Linked DNA regions of Shinella zoogloeoides. The protein of the gene in region 2 interacts with the protein of the main gene of each other region in a pairwise test. Links are inferred from orthologs where the notes say so. Each region holds a gene or a part of one and is shown on either strand. Other genes may lie near its edges. The genes, in order: rho and hfq.

Region 1 (8,120 bases), 2.1 Mb from region 2 along the record:
GATGGTTTTCGCCCATTTCTGGAAGAGCGAGACAAAACTGTTCAGTCGGTCCAGAGTTTCACGTGAAACATTCAGGCCGTTCAATTCGCGAGGTAGGGAATTCATGCACTTTCCGCTCGATTGCCCACATCGGTGGGAATACGCTTGAGATAGGCCAGAAGAAGGGTGAGCGCCGCCGGCGTCATGCCATCGACGCGCGCTGCCTGGGCGAGATTGGATGGGCGCGCCGCCGCCAGCTTCTGGCGAAGTTCGATGGAGAGACCGGGCAGCGCGCTGAAATCGAAGCCATCCGGAATCCATCGCTCCTCTTCGCGCCGAGCCTCGGCAATATCCGATTCCTGCCGGTTCATATAAACCGCATAACCGGCTTCGATCTCAATCGCATCGCGAACCCGGCGGGAGAAAGGCCGGAGTTCGTCCGGCCAGACATCAACCAGACGCGCAAAATCAATGTCCGGGTAGGCGAGCAGGTCATAGCCGCTTCGCCGCACGCCATCCTGATTGATCCGGATGCCATGACCAACCGCCTCATTCGGAGACAGCTTGAGCGTGTTAAGCCGATCACGCGCCTCTTTCATCTCTCCCGACCAAGCGTCAAACCGCTGTACCCGTTCAGTACCAACAATGCCGAGCCGCATTCCCAGCGGCGTCAGCCGCACATCCGCGTTGTCGGCGCGGAGAGACAGCCGGTACTCAGCGCGGGAGGTGAACATCCGGTAGGGTTCGGTAACCCCGCGGGAGGTCAGGTCATCGATCATCACGCCGATATAGCTATCCGTGCGGCTGAAGATATGGCCATCGACGCCGGCAGAAAGCCGCGCTGCATTCAGGCCGGCAACCAGACCCTGGGCTGCAGCCTCTTCATAGCCGGTCGTGCCATTGATCTGGCCCGCGAGAAAGAGGCCGGGCTGACGTTTAACTTCCAACGTGGCGGAGAGCTCGCGCGGATCGACATGATCATATTCGATCGCATAGCCCGGCTGTATGATGCGGACGTTCTCCAGCCCCGGAATGGTGCGGATGAAAGCGTCCTGCACATCAGCGGGCAGGGAGGTCGAGATTCCGTTCGGGTAGACGGTAGAATCGTCAAGACCTTCCGGCTCCAGGAAAATCTGGTGGCCGTCCCGTTCACCGAACTTGACGATCTTGTCTTCAATGGAGGGGCAGTAGCGCGGACCGACACCTTCGATCTGCCCGGAATACATGGCGGACTTTCCGATATTCTCCTCAATAATGCGGTGAGTAGCCGGCGTGGTCCGGGTGACGCCGCATTCGATCTGCGGTGTGGAAATGCGGTCCGTCATAAAGGAAAACGGCACCGGATCCTCATCCGCGGCTTGCCGCCCGACCGCATTCCAACCGATCGTCTGCCCATCCAATCGTGCCGGCGTGCCGGTCTTCAAACGCGCAAGCCGAAGCCCCAAGCGCTCGAATGTGAGCGACAATCCGAGGGACGGTTCTTCTCCGACACGGCCGGCAGGTATCTTTTCGTTACCGATATGAATTAGTCCGCGCAGGAATGTACCTGTTGTTATGACGACCGCGCGGCAAGAAAGACGGCGCCCATCCTTCATGGAAACGCCCGCAACATGTCCGTCTCGAATATCGAGATCGAAAGCATCGCCCTCAATTACATCGAGATCGGGGATCGCTGCGATCTCCGCCTGCATGGCTTCGCGATAGAGCTTTCGGTCAGCCTGTGTGCGCGGACCGCGGACAGCAGGACCCTTCCGACGATTGAGCAAACGAAACTGGATGCCGGCACGATCCGCGACACGGCCCATAAGACCATCCAGCGCGTCGACCTCGCGGACAAGATGGCCCTTGCCGAGCCCGCCAATTGCCGGGTTGCAGGACATGACCCCGATGGTGGCCGCCTTATGCGTCAACAACGCCGTGCGCGCGCCGGATCGGGCAGCGGAAGACGCTGCTTCGACACCGGCATGGCCACCGCCCACCACCACAACATCATATGTGTTCATTGCATTCATATCGCACCTACCTGTTTCACGTGAAACGCCTGAAGCGACTCGCACACGTTGCAGTGTTTCACGTGAATCATTTGCCTATGCAGAATTCCGAAAAAATGACGTCGAGAAGATTTTCGACATCGACGCGTCCAGTCACACGCCCGAGCGACTGACCGGCAAGCCGAAGGTATTCAGCCTGGATATCAAGCCCATTGGTCGCCTCAATAGCACGACGGATATTTTCCCTGGCCGTCGACAAATTGAGGATATGGCGTTGCCGGGTCGGTAATGCCAGCGCACTGCCGGCCTCAAGGTTGGGAAGATGGCGGCCAATGGCATCCAGCAGGTCGGATACCCCGTCGCCCGATTTTACCGAGATCGTAACATCTGCACCATCCTCAGGCCAAGGTGTTTTCACTTGGTCTGACTTGGTCCTCACGCGAAGCGTCTGGCCGTCATAGATCCCGTCCAATGAAGTCCATTGCGCATCCTCCGACAGCAGCAAGAGAAGGTGCGCATCGCTCATAGAGAGATGAGTCCGGCGGATTCCCTCCCGTTCGACAATGTCCTCTGTCGCCCGCAGTCCCGCCGTATCATAAAGGCGAACCGCGAAACCGGACAGATCGAGATCGACATGCAGAACGTCACGTGTCGTGCCCGGTATATCCGTCACGATGGCGACGTCACGCTTCGCCAGATGGTTCAGCAAGCTCGATTTCCCGGCATTCGGCGGTCCGGCGATAACAACCTTCAGGCCATCACGCACGATCTCGCCAGTGCGCGCATCGGCAACGTGGTTAAGAATTTCCTGCTCCAGCGCATGCATATCGCGCCAGATTGATGACGCGACGGAACCGGGCACGTCGTCTTCGTCGGCAAAATCCAGCTCTGCCTCGATCATCGCGCGTGCATGGGTCAATCGTTTCGCCCACGACTCGTAGAGCAATGACAATCCGCCCGAGGCATGTTCCGCCGCGAGGCGCCGCTGCATTTCCGTCTCCGCAGCGATAAGATCCGCCAGGCCTTCCACCTCAACGAGATCCATGCGACCGTTGAGGAAGGCGCGTCGCGAAAATTCTCCCGCCTCTGCCGGCCGCAGACCTTCCATGGATTCAAGCGCGGCGAGTACGGCTTTCACGGTGGCCCGACCGCCGTGAATCTGGAGTTCGGCGCAGTCCTCGCCGGTAAACGAGTTAGGGCCGGGAAAAACGAGAATCAGGCCTTCATCGAGTTTGTTACCATTACGATTCCGAATCGATAGTAGGGACGCGCGGCGCACCGGGGGTATGCGCCCGCACAACTCCTCGACGGCCTGCAGGCTTCTTGCGCCGCTCAAACGGATGACGGCAACCCCGGAAGGAAGGCCGCCGCTCGACAAAGCGAAGATTGTATCCGTTGCACTCATTCCATCCATTCCGGTTACGAATCGAAGTCTTCGTTTCGGAGAAGAATCGAATATTTCATTCTTGAACGAAAAATGGCCCCGTCTTGCGGCGGGACCATGTCTTAAAACGGAAAAGCACCGCGATCAGGTGTTCATCGATTCGAAGAAGTCGCCGTTGTTCTTGGTCTGCTTCAGCTTGTCGATCAGGAATTCGATCGCATCCGTGGTGCCCATGGGGGCGAGGATGCGGCGAAGAACAAAGATCTTCTGGAGATCCTGGCGCGGTACGAGGAGGTCTTCCTTGCGCGTGCCGGACTTGAGGATGTCCATGGCCGGGAAGATGCGCTTGTCGGCAACCTTTCGGTCGAGCACGATTTCCGAGTTGCCGGTGCCCTTGAACTCTTCGAAGATGACTTCGTCCATGCGGCTGCCGGTATCGATCAGGGCCGTCGCGATGATCGTCAGCGAGCCGCCTTCCTCGATATTGCGCGCCGCGCCGAAGAAGCGCTTCGGGCGCTGCAGGGCGTTTGCGTCGACACCGCCGGTCAGGACCTTGCCCGAGGACGGAACGACCGTGTTGTAGGCGCGACCGAGACGCGTGATCGAATCAAGCAGGATGACGACGTCGCGGCCGTGCTCGACAAGGCGCTTGGCCTTCTCGATGACCATTTCGGCGACCTGCACGTGGCGCGTAGCCGGTTCGTCGAAGGTCGAGGAAACCACTTCGCCCTTCACCGACCGCTGCATATCCGTCACTTCTTCCGGACGCTCATCGATCAGGAGGACGATGAGATAACATTCCGGATGGTTCGCGGTGATCGAATGGGCGATGTTCTGGAGCAGAACCGTCTTACCCGTGCGCGGCGGCGCGACGATCAGGCCGCGCTGGCCCTTGCCGAGCGGCGCGACGAGATCGATGACGCGCGGCGACAAATCCTTTGAAGTCGGGATTTCCAGTTCCATCTTGAAGCGCTCATTGGGATAGAGCGGCGTCAGGTTGTCGAAATGGACCTTGTGGCGGATCTTTTCCGGGTCGTCGAAATTGATCGTGTTGACCTTGAGAAGCGCGAAATAGCGTTCGCCTTCCTTGGGGCCGCGGATCGGGCCTTCAACAGTATCGCCGGTCTTCAGCGAGAAGCGGCGAATCTGCGAGGGGGAGATGTAGATATCGTCCGGGCCCGGCAGGTAATTCGCATTGGCCGAGCGCAAGAAGCCGAAGCCGTCCTGCAGCACTTCCACGACGCCCTCGCCGATGATTTCCACATCCTGCTCGGCCAGCATCTTCAGGATGGCAAACATCAGCTCCTGTTTGCGCATCGTGCTCGCGTTCTCGACCTCGAGCGATTCGGCGAAAGCCAGGAGGTCGGTCGGAGTCTTGTTCTTGAGGTCTTGTAGCTTCATTTCGGCCATGAATGGTCCATGCTGCGGGTCTTAGGATGGGAAAAGGCGTGCGGGTCAGGGAGGAACTGCGGGGGGTTCATGCAGTTCACTGAACGAATACACATGCCACGAAAGATGAGATGGGGCGGAAAATAGCGTTTCAGGCGCTGCCCCGCAAGGGGGCCTTGCAATTTCGTTCGATTTGTCGCGGCCGCTCAGAACGGCTTGACCACGACCATCACGACGATGAGGATCATCAGCAGCGCCGGCGCCTCGTTCCAGATGCGCCATTGCCGCCCAGTTTTCACGTTGAGATCCTCGGCAAAGGCCTTCACCGCCCGGCCATAGAACTGGTGCACGCCCGTCAGCAGCACGACGAAGGCGAGTTTGGCATGCAGCCAACCACCCTGGAAACCATAGACGGACCAGGCGAGATAGAGGCCGAGCAGCCAGGAAAGACCCATGGCCGGCTGCATGATCGTGCGGTAGAGGCGCTGCTCCATCACCTTGAAGGTCTCCGACTGGGCGGACCCGGCCGGCGCATCCGTGTGGTAGACGAAGAGCCGCGGCAGGTAGAGCAGCCCGGCCATCCAGGAGATGACGGCGACGATGTGGAGCGCCTTGATCCAGAGATAGAGATCATCCGGCGGGTAAAGAACCAGGAGGATCGCGATGAGGGCGAAGACGGCGAGGGCGACGGCGGCGCGCCGCCGCGCCCGGCGCCCCGCGCTCTCGCCCGTCTGCATCTCGCTCACCGGTTTTCCCCGCGCACTCGCGCCACCAGCCGCGTGACGTTTTCCGGGTCGGCCTGCGGCGTGATGCCATGGCCGAGATTGAAGATCAGCGGGCCGTTGCCGAGCACCTGCAGGATGGCATCGATACCCTCGTCGAGCGCCGCACCGCCGGCGACCACCCGCATCGGATCGAGATTGCCCTGCACCGGCCCTTCCTTCTGCAACTCGGCGGCAAAGGAGAGCGGCACAGACCAGTCGAGGCCGATGGCATCCGCGCCGGTTTCCTGGCGGTAGCTCTTCAAAAGCAGCCCGGCGCCTTTCGCGAACGCGATGATCTTCGCCTGCGGCCGTCGCTCTTTGACCGAGCGGATAATCCGGCGCACGGGACGGACAGCGTACTCGGCAAATTCCTTCTCCCCGAGCACACCTGCCCAAGAATCGAAGATCTGCACCGCATCGGCGCCGGCATCGATCTGTGCCACGAGGTAATCGGCGGAAAGCTCGGCCAGCACATCGAGCAGATACGCGAAGGCTTCCGGCTCCCGATAGGCAAAAAGCCGCGCGGGCGCCTGGTCCGGCGTACCGTGGCCGGCGATCATGTAGGTGGCAACCGTCCAGGGCGCCCCACAGAAGCCGAGCAGCGCCGTTTCCTCCGGCAGGGCCTGCCGGATGCGCCCGACCGCCTCTATGACCGGCTGGAGGTGTTTTGCGACGCCGTCCCCCTTCAGTGCCCGAATGCCATCCGGATCGATCGGGTCCATCCGGGGTCCATGCCCCTCTTCAAAGCGGACATTACGCTTCAAGGCATCGGGAATGACCAGGATATCGGAAAACAGGATCGCCGCATCGAAGCCATAGCGGCGGATCGGCTGGAGCGTGACCTCGGTTGCAAGGTCCGGCGCGTAACAGAGATCGAGGAAACTTCCGGCCGCTGCGCGCGTTGCCCTGTATTCCGGCAGGTATCGTCCAGCCTGACGCATCAGCCAGATCGGAGGAGGCGAAACCGTCTTGCCGTTGAGGACATCGACGATCTTCCGGTTTTTCGCAGCCAAAACGGGGTTCTCCTAATAAAGAAATAATCTCTTTTAAGAAGGTTTCTATTTCTTAGAGTCGGTGACTATCAAGGATTAAATCCTTTCCACAAAAACCCTGCGGCGCCGTGGGCGGGCAGGAAAATCGGAACCGAAAAGCGTCGTTTCGTTCGAGGAGACGGGAAAAGCGGATTCCCCGTTTGGAATCAAAAGGATTCGCGATACCGCCAAAAGCCCTTTTCTGTGGGTGGCCTGTGGACAAGCGCGACACTATGCCATGTCCATGAGTCTTTTCCACATGCGCGCCGAATTCGCCTCCCGCTGTTCGCCATTTGTGGAAAAGTCGGCATCTATCCTCTTGCCACCGACCCCCCGCCGTTCTTAGCTCACACTTGTCCCTGGCCATCAACAGGGGGCGGAGGATATTGTGGAAAGCACCAGAAACTACTTCCATCTGCACCTGATTTCGGACTCGACGGGCGAGACTCTGATCGCGGCGGGCCGCGCGGCGGCGGCGCAGTTCCAGTCCTCGCAGGCGCTGGAACATGTCTATCCGCTGGTCCGCAATCGCAAGCAGCTCATGCCCGTGCTCGACGCGATCGACGGCGCGCCGGGCATCGTGCTTTATACGGTCGTCGACCGCGAGCTTTCGGAAATCATCGACCAGCGCTGCCGGGAGATGGGCGTGCCCTGCGTTTCGGTGCTGGAACCCGTCATCGATCTCTTCCAGTCCTATCTCGGCGCGCCGTCGCGTCGCCGGGTGGGGGCCCAGCATGCGATGAACGCGGAATATTTCGCGCGCATCGACGCCCTGAACTTCACGATGGATCACGACGACGGGCAATTGCCGGCCGATCTCGAGGAGGCGCATGTCATCCTCGTCGGCATCAGCCGCACCTCCAAGACGCCGACCAGCATCTATCTCGCCAATCGTGGCATCAAGACCGCGAATGTGCCGATCGTGCTCGGCGTGCCGCTGCCGGAACGGCTGTCGGCGGCGGTCAAGCCTCTCATCGTAGGCCTCATCGCGACGACCGACCGGATCGCCCAGGTGCGGCAGAACCGGGTGCTTGGGCAGACGCAGGATTTTCGCGGCGACGATTATATAGACCGCGCGCAGATTTCCGAGGAGCTGAAATATGCGCGCGCGCTGTGCGCACGTCACAACTGGCCGATCATCGATGTCACGCGCCGTTCGATCGAGGAAACGGCCGCCGCCATCGTTGCCCTTCGTCCCAAGCTCCGTTAACCCGAAAGGGAACAGGAGATTTCCATGACGCCGCCCTTGATCCTCGCCTCGCAAAGTCCCTTTCGTCGCATGCTGATGGAAAATGCGGGATTGCCATTCCGGGCGCAGGCCGCCGAGATCGACGAGCGCGCGGTGGAAACCGAACTTGCCGCCGGCAATCCGACGCCGCAGCAGGTCGCTGAAGCGCTGGCGATCGAGAAGGCGCGCAATGTTGCCGGCCGCAATCCCGGCGCGCTTGTCATCGGTTCGGACCAGACGCTCTCGCTGGAAGGCCGCGTGTTTCACAAGCCGGCCGACATGGCGGAAGCCAAGGCGCACCTGACAGCCATGGCCGGCCGCACCCATTCGCTGAACTGCGGCATCGCGCTCGTC
Region 2 (8,248 bases):
GGCAGGTCCTTGAGCGTGCCGTGCAGTAGCCGCTTTTCGCGGCGGCTGGCATTTTCGACGACGGCGACGGTCGTCTCGGCCGGCAGGCCCGCATCCATCAGCCGAGCGGCGACGGAGGCGGCCACGGTGCGGCCCATATAGACGGCGACGGTGGCGCCGGAGATCGCAAGCCGCGCCCAATCCGGCAGGACGGCGCCGGTGAGGTCGTGGCCGGTGGTGAAGACGAGCGAGGAAGCGACACCGCGCAGCGTCAGCGGCAGCTCGAAATCGGCGGCGGCGGCGAAGGCGGACGTGATGCCGGGCACGATCTCGTAGGTGACGCCAGCCTGGCGGAGCGCGGCCATTTCCTCGCCGGCGCGGCCATAGACGAGCGGATCGCCGGATTTCAGGCGCACGACGCGTTTTCCCGACTTGCCGAGCCCGACCAGCAGGTCGTTGATCTCTTCCTGCGACTTGGAATGGCAACCCTTGCGCTTGCCGACCGAAAGGCGCTCTGCATCGCGGCGGCCCATGTCGACGATGGCCTGCGGCACGAGCGCGTCGAAGACGATGACGTCGGCTTCCATCATGACGCGCTGCGCGCGCAGCGTCAGCAGGTCTTCCGCGCCGGGGCCGGCGCCGACGAGCCAGACATGGCCCGCGGCCTTGCCCTGCGCGTTCAAAAGCGCGTTGGCGGCGCGGCGAGCCTGCTCGATATCGCCATTATTGACGGCATCGGCGACGGCGCCCTGGAAGAACCGGCGCCAGAAGACACGGCGCGTCACGCCGCGCGGCAACACACGGTCGACGGCCGCGCGGTAGCCGTTGGCAAGGCTGGCCAGCCGGCCGAGCGACGGGGAAAGCATCTGGTCGACCTGCGCGCGGATCATCTGGGCGAGGACGGGGCCCGCCCCTTCCGTGCCGATCGCGACGGCGACGGGCGCGCGGTTGACGAGGGCCGGCGTGAAGAAATCGCAATAATCGGGCTGGTCGACGGCATTGACCGGGATGCCGAGGTCGCGCGCGGCGGTCGAGATGGCCCGGTCGGCGGCCGGGTCGCCCGTTGCCGCGAAGACGAGCGTCGCATCCGCGATGGCATCCCTTGAAAAGGGCGCGCGAACGAGAACGAGGCCCTTGTCGGCGATGAAGCGGGCGAAATCGCTTTCCGGCTCTTCGGCCAGGACGACGATCCGGGCATCCGTATTGAAGAGCAGCCGGGCCTTGGCAAAGGCCTCGTCGCCCTCGCCCACGACAACGACCGTCCTGCCGCTGGTGCGAAAGAACGCCGGGAATGTCGAAAGCTTTTGCTGTGCTTCGGTCATGGCTCGGTCCGGTTGAAGTGTGCGCACTATCGCGAAAATCGGCCAGGAACAAAAGAAACAGAAATTCCAATGCCTAGGGAGGGCGGTATTGTTTTGCTCTGGCGCCCCGCATTTTGAGCATAAGTCACCGGCCGCCCTTGCCTCGCCGCGCCGGCGACCGCTAAGGATGCCGCATACACTCCGAAAGCGGAACCGAGAACGCCATGCAGCCGAGCCGCGACATCGAACGCCTCATCGAAATCATGGCGGCCCTGCGCCAGCCGCAGACCGGCTGCCCCTGGGACGTGGTCCAGACCTTCGAGACGATCAAGCCCTACACGATCGAGGAGGCCTACGAGGTCGCCGACGCGATCGAGCGGAACGACATGGACGACCTCTGCGAGGAACTGGGCGATCTCCTGCTCCAGGTCGTGTTCCATGCCCGCATGGCGGAGGAGCAAGGCGAATTCGATTTCGGCAGCGTCGTAGAGGCCGTCACGCGAAAGATGATCCGCCGCCATCCGCATGTCTTCGCCCGTTCGGACGTGGACACGCCCGCAGCGGTGAAGCTGCAATGGGACGAGATCAAGCAGGCGGAAAAGCGCGAGCGCAAGGAGCGCCGGGCCAGACGCGGCCTGCCGGAGGATCCGCTCACCGGCTATCTCGGCTCCGTGCAGCGCTCCTTCCCGGCGCTCGTCGAAGCGCTGAAGCTTCAGGAACGCGCGGCCAAGGTCGGCTTCGACTGGTCCGAGCCCGCGCCGATCCTCGACAAGATCGAGGAGGAGATCGGCGAATTGCGCGAGGCGCTGCGCAACGACGACAAACGCGCCGTTGCCGACGAACTTGGTGACCTGATCTTTGCGCTGGTCAATATCGGCCGCCATGTCGGTGCCGATCCGGAAATGGCGTTGCGCGGCACGAACACCAAGTTCCGCAGCCGCTTTTCCCACATAGAGGACAGCCTTTCGGCCAATGGCGAAAGCCTCGAAGGGGCGACGCTGGAGCGCATGGAAGAGCTTTGGCAGGCGGCCAAGAGGATCGAGCGCAGCTTGGGTAACGTTACGTCAAATACGTAACGCCACGTCAGCGCTCCCAATCCTCGACGACCCGCTTCGCCCCGTTGCCAAGCCGGCGGTCGAGTTCGGTGGCTTCGGTTTCCGTCAGCCGCAGTTCCAGCCGCACATTGCCGTCTTCGAGGTCTTCGCGGGAATCGATGATCGAGTGGTCGTAGATCCACGGCAGAAGCTGCAACTGCATGACCGGCACGACGACGTCGCGGTCGACCAGCACGCCGGAAAGCCGCTGGTTGATCTCGCCGAGCAGACGATCGATGCCCTCGCCCGAAATCGCGGAAACGGCGATGACGTTCGGCTGGGTCTGCGCCTTCTGCACCAGCGCGTCGCGCGCCTCGGGCTCCAGCCGGTCGATCTTGTTCCAGACTTCGAGGATGCGTTCCGCACCGTCCTTCTCGTCAATGCCGAGATCGGCGAGGATGCGCAGCACGTCCGTAGATTGCGCACCGTTGTCCGGGTCGGACATGTCGCGCACATGGAGGATGAGATCAGCTTCCAGCACCTCTTCCAGCGTCGCGCGGAAGGCGGCGACGAGGTGGGTTGGCAGGTTGGAGATGAAACCCACCGTATCAGAGAGGATGACGGTGCGGCCCTGCGGCAGCTTCATGCGGCGCAGCGTCGGATCGAGCGTGGCGAAGAGCATGTCCTCGGCCAGCACCCCTGCCCCGGTTATGCGGTTGAACAATGTGGACTTGCCGGCATTAGTGTAGCCGACCAGCGCCACGATCGGATGCGGCACCTTCTTGCGCTTGGAACGGTGAAGCTGGCGCGTGCGGCGCACCTGCTCCAGCTCGCGTTCCAGCTTGACGATCTTGTCCTGCAGCAGCCGGCGGTCGGCTTCGATCTGCGTTTCGCCGGGGCCACCCATGAAGCCTGCACCGCCGCGCTGACGCTCAAGGTGGGTCCAGCTTCTGACGAGGCGGCCGCGCTGGTAGTTGAGATGGGCAAGCTCGACCTGCAGCGTGCCTTCCTTGGTGGAGGCGCGCCGGCCGAAGATTTCGAGAATGAGGCCCGTCCGGTCGATGACCTTGGCGGCCCACTCCTTCTCGAGGTTGCGCTGCTGCACCGGCGTCAGCGGATGATCGACGATGACGAGGCCGGCATCGTTCTCGTCGAGCGCCGCCTTGATCTCCTCGATCTTGCCGGTGCCGAGCAGCGTACCGGGCTTAGGCTGGCTGACGGGCACGATGGCCGAATGGACGATGGTGAGATCGATGGCGCGCGCGAGACCGACGGCCTCTTCCAGGCGCGCCTCGTCCGAGCGGACGCTCGCCGCCGTCGAATCGGATTTCGCGCGTGACACCTTCAACACCGGAACGATGACGACGGCGCGCATGTCGTCCCGGTGCTTCTCAGCCTCCGGAACGATGGAATCCTTGCTTGTATCGGATTTTTTAATGGTCTTGGGTCCTGTCAGGAGCCGCTTTCCTCGGTCTCGAACATCTGCAGCGGCTGGCCCGGCATGATGGTCGAGATCGCGTGCTTGTACACGAGCTGCGAGTGACCGTCGCGACGGAGCAGCACACAGAAATTGTCGAAGGAGGTGACAACCCCGGTCAGCTTGACCCCGTTGATGAGAAAGATCGTCAGGGAAATCTTTTGCTTGCGAACGGTATTAAGGAAAAGATCCTGCAGGTTCTGAGAACGTTCCGCCATGGCGCCGCTTCTTTCTGATTGCCGGCCCTTGAGACCGGTTGACTGATAATAAAATGTCCCCGTGCCCGGCAAGAAATTCCGGGACCGTCGATTTTGGTATCAAATCGCGGTCTTCTCCGCAACGGCGAAAAAGGCCTCCCGGATTTTCTGCGCGGTCATGCCGGGATGGCCGTTTGCGATCGTGTGTCCGTCGATGGAAACCACCGGCAGGCAGATCGTCGTCGCCCCGGTGACGAAAACTTCCCGCGCTTCCAGCATCTCCGCCACGGAGAACCGCCGCTCCTCGACCGCGATACCCAGTTTTTCCGCCACATCCATCAGCGTGGTGCGGGTGATGCCCTTGAGGATGCCGTGGTCGGCGGGGCGCGTGACAAGCGTTCCCACTTTGTCGACGATCCACAGGTTCGTCGCGCCGCCCTCGGTCACGTTGCCGTCGGCGTCGACGAAGATCGCTTCCTGCGCGCCCGCCTCCTTCGCCTGCTGGCGGGCCAGCACGTTCGGCAGGAGGCCGACGGTCTTGATATCGACCCGGCCCCAGCGGTTCTCGGCGACCGTGATCGCCTTGATTCCCGCCGCATATTTCGCCGCGTTCACGGCAGGGTTCATCGATTTCGCCGTCACGACGAAGGATGCCCTTACCTCCGGCGACGGGAACACATGGTCGCGCTTCGCCCTGCCCCGCGTCACCTGGAGATAGACCATGCCATCGACGACGCGGTTGCGGCGCAGCACCTCGCGCATGATGCCCACAAGCGCCGCGCGCGGCATCGGCGGGCGGATGCGGATTTCGCCGAGCGAGCGGTCTAGGCGGTCGAGATGGCGTGTCAGATCGACGATCAGGCCCTGCTGGATCTGGCAGACCTCGTAGACCGCGTCCGCGAAGACGAAACCGCGGTCCTCGATGGAGACCGCAGCCTCGGCATGGCGGACATAGCGACCGTTGACATAGGCGAAGCGAGGCATGGAAGACCCTAGAAGTACTGGATGCTGACGCGGAAGAGCTGTTCGACATGGCGCACGGCGGCCGCGGCGGCAAAGAGCACGACCCGGTCCTTCGCCTTGATCTTCGTGTTGCCGTCCGGCCGGATCACCGCCTTGTCGCGATAGATCGCGCCGATGCGGATGCCGGGCGGCAGCTCGATCTCGCGCAGCGGCTTGCCGACGAGCGGAGAGGTTTCCAGCGCCTCGGCCTCGATCACTTCGGCCGAGCCCTTCTGCACCGCATAGACCGAGCGGATGCGCCCCTTGCGCACATGTTGCAGGATGCCGGAGATCGTGACGGCGCGCGGGTTGATATGCGCATCGATGCCGAGCGACTTGGTGAAATCCTCGTAGGCCGGATCGTTGATCAGGACGAGGTTCTGCTTGCAGCCGAGGCGCTTGGCCATCACGCTGCCGAGAATGTTGATCTGGTCGTTGTTGGTGAGCGCGACGATGAGGTCCGCGTCCTGGATATCGGCCTGCAAGAGCATCTTCTGGTCCAGCGCGGAGCCATGCAGGACGACGGCGTTGCGCAGCTTGTCGGCGACCGCCACGGCCCGTTCGCGGTCGCTCTCGATGATCTTCAGCCGGGTCTTGGGCTGGTAGTCCTCGATGGCCTTGGCGACGAAATACCCGATATTGCCGCCGCCGGCGATGACGATGCGCGCCGCCTCCTGCTCCTCGTGGCCGAACAATGCCAGCGTGCGTCGCACATGCCCCTTGTCGCAGACCACATAGGCGAGATCGCCGGAGTGAAGCTGGTCCGAGGAGTTCGGCACGAAGAGCTTGCCGTTGGAGAAGATGCCCGTGACGGTGGCGCTGAGATCGGGGAAAAGCTCGCTTAACTGCTTCAGCGGCGTCTCTACGACCGGGCAATCCTCCATGCATTCGATGGCGACCATGACGATGCGGTCGTCGGCAAAGCGCACGACGTCGGTCGCGCCGGGAAAGGAGATGCGCCTGAGCACCATCTTGCCCACCTCCACCTCAGGCGAAATGGTGACGTCGATCGGCAGGTTCTCGCGGGAGAACAGGTCGGAATATTCCGGCGCCAGATAGTTCTGCGAGCGGATGCGGGCGATCTTGGTCGGCACGTTGAACAGCGAATGGGCGACCTGGCAGGCGACCATGTTGATCTCGTCGAACAGCGTCACGGCGATGAGCATGTCCGCCTGGTCGGCGCCGGCCTTCGCCAGCACTTCGGGGTGCGCGCCATGGCCGACGACGCCGCTGACGTCGAGCGTCTCGGTGATGGCGGCAATCAGCGAAGGCTGGTTGTCGATGACCGAAACGTCGTTGCCCTCTTCCGAGAGCCGTTCTGCGATACCGTAACCGACGCGTCCGGCGCCGCAGATGATGACTTTCATGACGTCGAATCCCTCAAATCCCTGAGGGCCTTATACGCCAAGCGATTTCAGTTTGCGATGGAGCGCGGAGCGCTCCATGCCGACGAATTCGGCGGTGCGGGAAATGTTGCCGCCGAAACGGTTGATCTGCGCGATGAGATAGTCGCGCTCGAACATCTCGCGCGCCTCGCGAAGCGGCAGCGTCATGATGTGCTGGTCGCCCTGCGTGGAGATCTTCGGCAGCATGTCGCCCACTTCCGTCGGCAACATGTCGGCGGTGATCGGCGTATCCGGGCCGTCGCTGCGGGCGAGGATCATCAGGCGCTCGATATTGTTGCGCAGCTGACGGATGTTGCCCGGCCAGTCGTGCGCCTGGAGCACGGCGAGCGCGTCGTCGCCGATCTTGCGCGAGCGGATGCCCGCCTGCTCGCTGACCTGCCGCATGAACATGTCGACGAGGAACGGGATATCCTCGCGCCGCTCGGCAAGCGGCGGCACCCGCACCGGCACGACGGCGAGGCGGTGGTAGAGGTCCTCGCGAAAACCGCCCTCGGCAATCAGGCTTTCGAGGTTGTAGGCGGTGGACGAGATGATGCGCACGTCCACCTTCACGCGCTTGGAGCCGCCGACGCGTTCGAACTGCTGGTCGACGAGCACGCGCAGGATCTTGTTCTGCGTCTCGCGCGGCATCTCGCCGATCTCGTCGAGATAGAGGATGCCGCCATGCGCCTCCTCCAGCGCGCCGGTCCTGCGCGGCTGGCCGGGCGTGCCCTCCGTGCCGAAGAGCGCGATCTCCATACGCTCCGGCGTGATCGCCGCCGCGTTCAGCACGACGAACGGACCGCCGGCGCGGCTGGACTTGCGGTGGATCATGCGCGCCACCAGCTCCTTGCCGGAACCGGAAGGGCCGAGGATCATGATGCGGCTGTTGGTCGGGGACACCTTCTCGATGTTCTGGCGAAGCTGCGAAACGGCGACGGAGGTGCCGATCAGTTCGGCAGGGTCGCCCGAACGCTTCTTGAGTTCCGTCACCTCGCGGCGCAGCTTCGAATTTTCCAGCGCCCGCTCGGCAATCAGGATCAGCCGGTCGGCCTTGAAAGGCTTCTCGATGAAGTCGTAGGCGCCGCGGCGGATCGCCGAGACGGCGGTCTCGATATTGCCGTGGCCGGAAATCATCACGACGGGCAGGTCCGGATGGCGGCTCTTGATTTCGTCGAGCAGCGCCAGCCCGTCGAGCTTGCTGCCCTGCATCCAGATGTCGAGGAAGACGAGGCGCGGCACGCGGTCGCTTATGGCGGCGAGCGCGCTGTCGCTGTCATAGGCGGTGCGCGTCTCGTGCCCTTCGTCAGAAAGGATGCCGGAGACGATCTCGCGGATGTCCTCTTCGTCGTCCACTACGAGAATATCAGACGCCATGGCTCACTTCCTTGTTCTTATTGTCCGCATCGACGGCCGCAATTTCCTCATAAGGCAGGATCACGCGGATCATTGCCCCGTGGCCGTTGTCGAAATCCGCGGGGGCATCGTGCAGTTCGAGCTGCCCGCCATGGTCTTCGATGATCTTCTTCACGATGGCGAGGCCGAGGCCTGTGCCCTTCTCGCGCATCGTCATATAGGGTTCGAGAATGCGATGCCGGTTTTCCGTCGGCAGGCCCTTGCCGTTGTCGATGACATCGACGACGAAACGCCGGCCGGCATCTTCCGCCTTTGCCCGGACGAGGATCTTGCGTTCCTCGCGCGAAACGTCCGGCGGCAGCGCCTCGATCGCCTCGACCGCATTCTTGATAAGATTGCCGAAGGCCTGGCCGAGCATGCGCGCGTCGAACAGGCCCGTCAGCGCCACCTCGCCGAGATCCTTCTGGAAGGCGACATGGTTATTGCCCATTTCGCGCAGGAAGACGGCATCTTTCAG

What was found.
Region 1: the proteins of hfq (region 2) and rho interact in binary tests that used the Escherichia coli proteins (3 or more experiments, as listed by UniProt). The link is inferred for Shinella zoogloeoides from one-to-one orthologs.

Annotation. Positions count from the first base shown.
Region 1 is NZ_CP132311.1:3,618,883-3,627,002, forward strand. Bases 2,632-5,425 are described here. They hold rho (transcription termination factor Rho), read right to left. Parts: upstream 4,765-5,425; coding sequence 3,499-4,764; downstream 2,632-3,498. Other genes in these bases: mnmE (tRNA uridine-5-carboxymethylaminomethyl(34) synthesis GTPase MnmE), read right to left, coding at 2,632-3,375; hemJ (protoporphyrinogen oxidase HemJ), read right to left, coding at 4,950-5,425. Also shown: 16S rRNA (guanine(527)-N(7))-methyltransferase RsmG, read right to left, coding at 1-105; tRNA uridine-5-carboxymethylaminomethyl(34) synthesis enzyme MnmG, read right to left, coding at 102-1,982; more of mnmE, read right to left, coding at 2,059-2,631; more of hemJ, read right to left, coding at 5,426-5,480; hemE (uroporphyrinogen decarboxylase), read right to left, coding at 5,486-6,520; Q9316_RS18770 (pyruvate, water dikinase regulatory protein), read left to right, coding at 6,927-7,748; Q9316_RS18775 (Maf-like protein), read left to right, coding at 7,773-8,120. UniProt on the Escherichia coli protein: Facilitates transcription termination by a mechanism that involves Rho binding to the nascent RNA, activation of Rho's RNA-dependent ATPase activity, and release of the mRNA from the DNA template.
Region 2 is NZ_CP132311.1:1,489,683-1,497,930, reverse strand. Bases 2,389-5,310 are described here. They hold hfq (RNA chaperone Hfq), read right to left. Parts: upstream 4,010-5,310; coding sequence 3,767-4,009; downstream 2,389-3,766. Other genes in these bases: trkA (Trk system potassium transporter TrkA), read right to left, coding at 4,981-5,310; Q9316_RS08440 (D-amino-acid transaminase), read right to left, coding at 4,109-4,972; hflX (GTPase HflX), read right to left, coding at 2,389-3,689. In the rest of the region: siroheme synthase CysG, read right to left, coding at 1-1,301; mazG (nucleoside triphosphate pyrophosphohydrolase), read left to right, coding at 1,505-2,356; more of hflX, read right to left, coding at 2,364-2,388; more of trkA, read right to left, coding at 5,311-6,357; nitrogen assimilation response regulator NtrX, read right to left, coding at 6,388-7,752; Q9316_RS08425 (sensor histidine kinase NtrY-like), read right to left, coding at 7,742-8,248. UniProt on the Escherichia coli protein: RNA chaperone that binds small regulatory RNA (sRNAs) and mRNAs to facilitate mRNA translational regulation in response to envelope stress, environmental stress and changes in metabolite concentrations.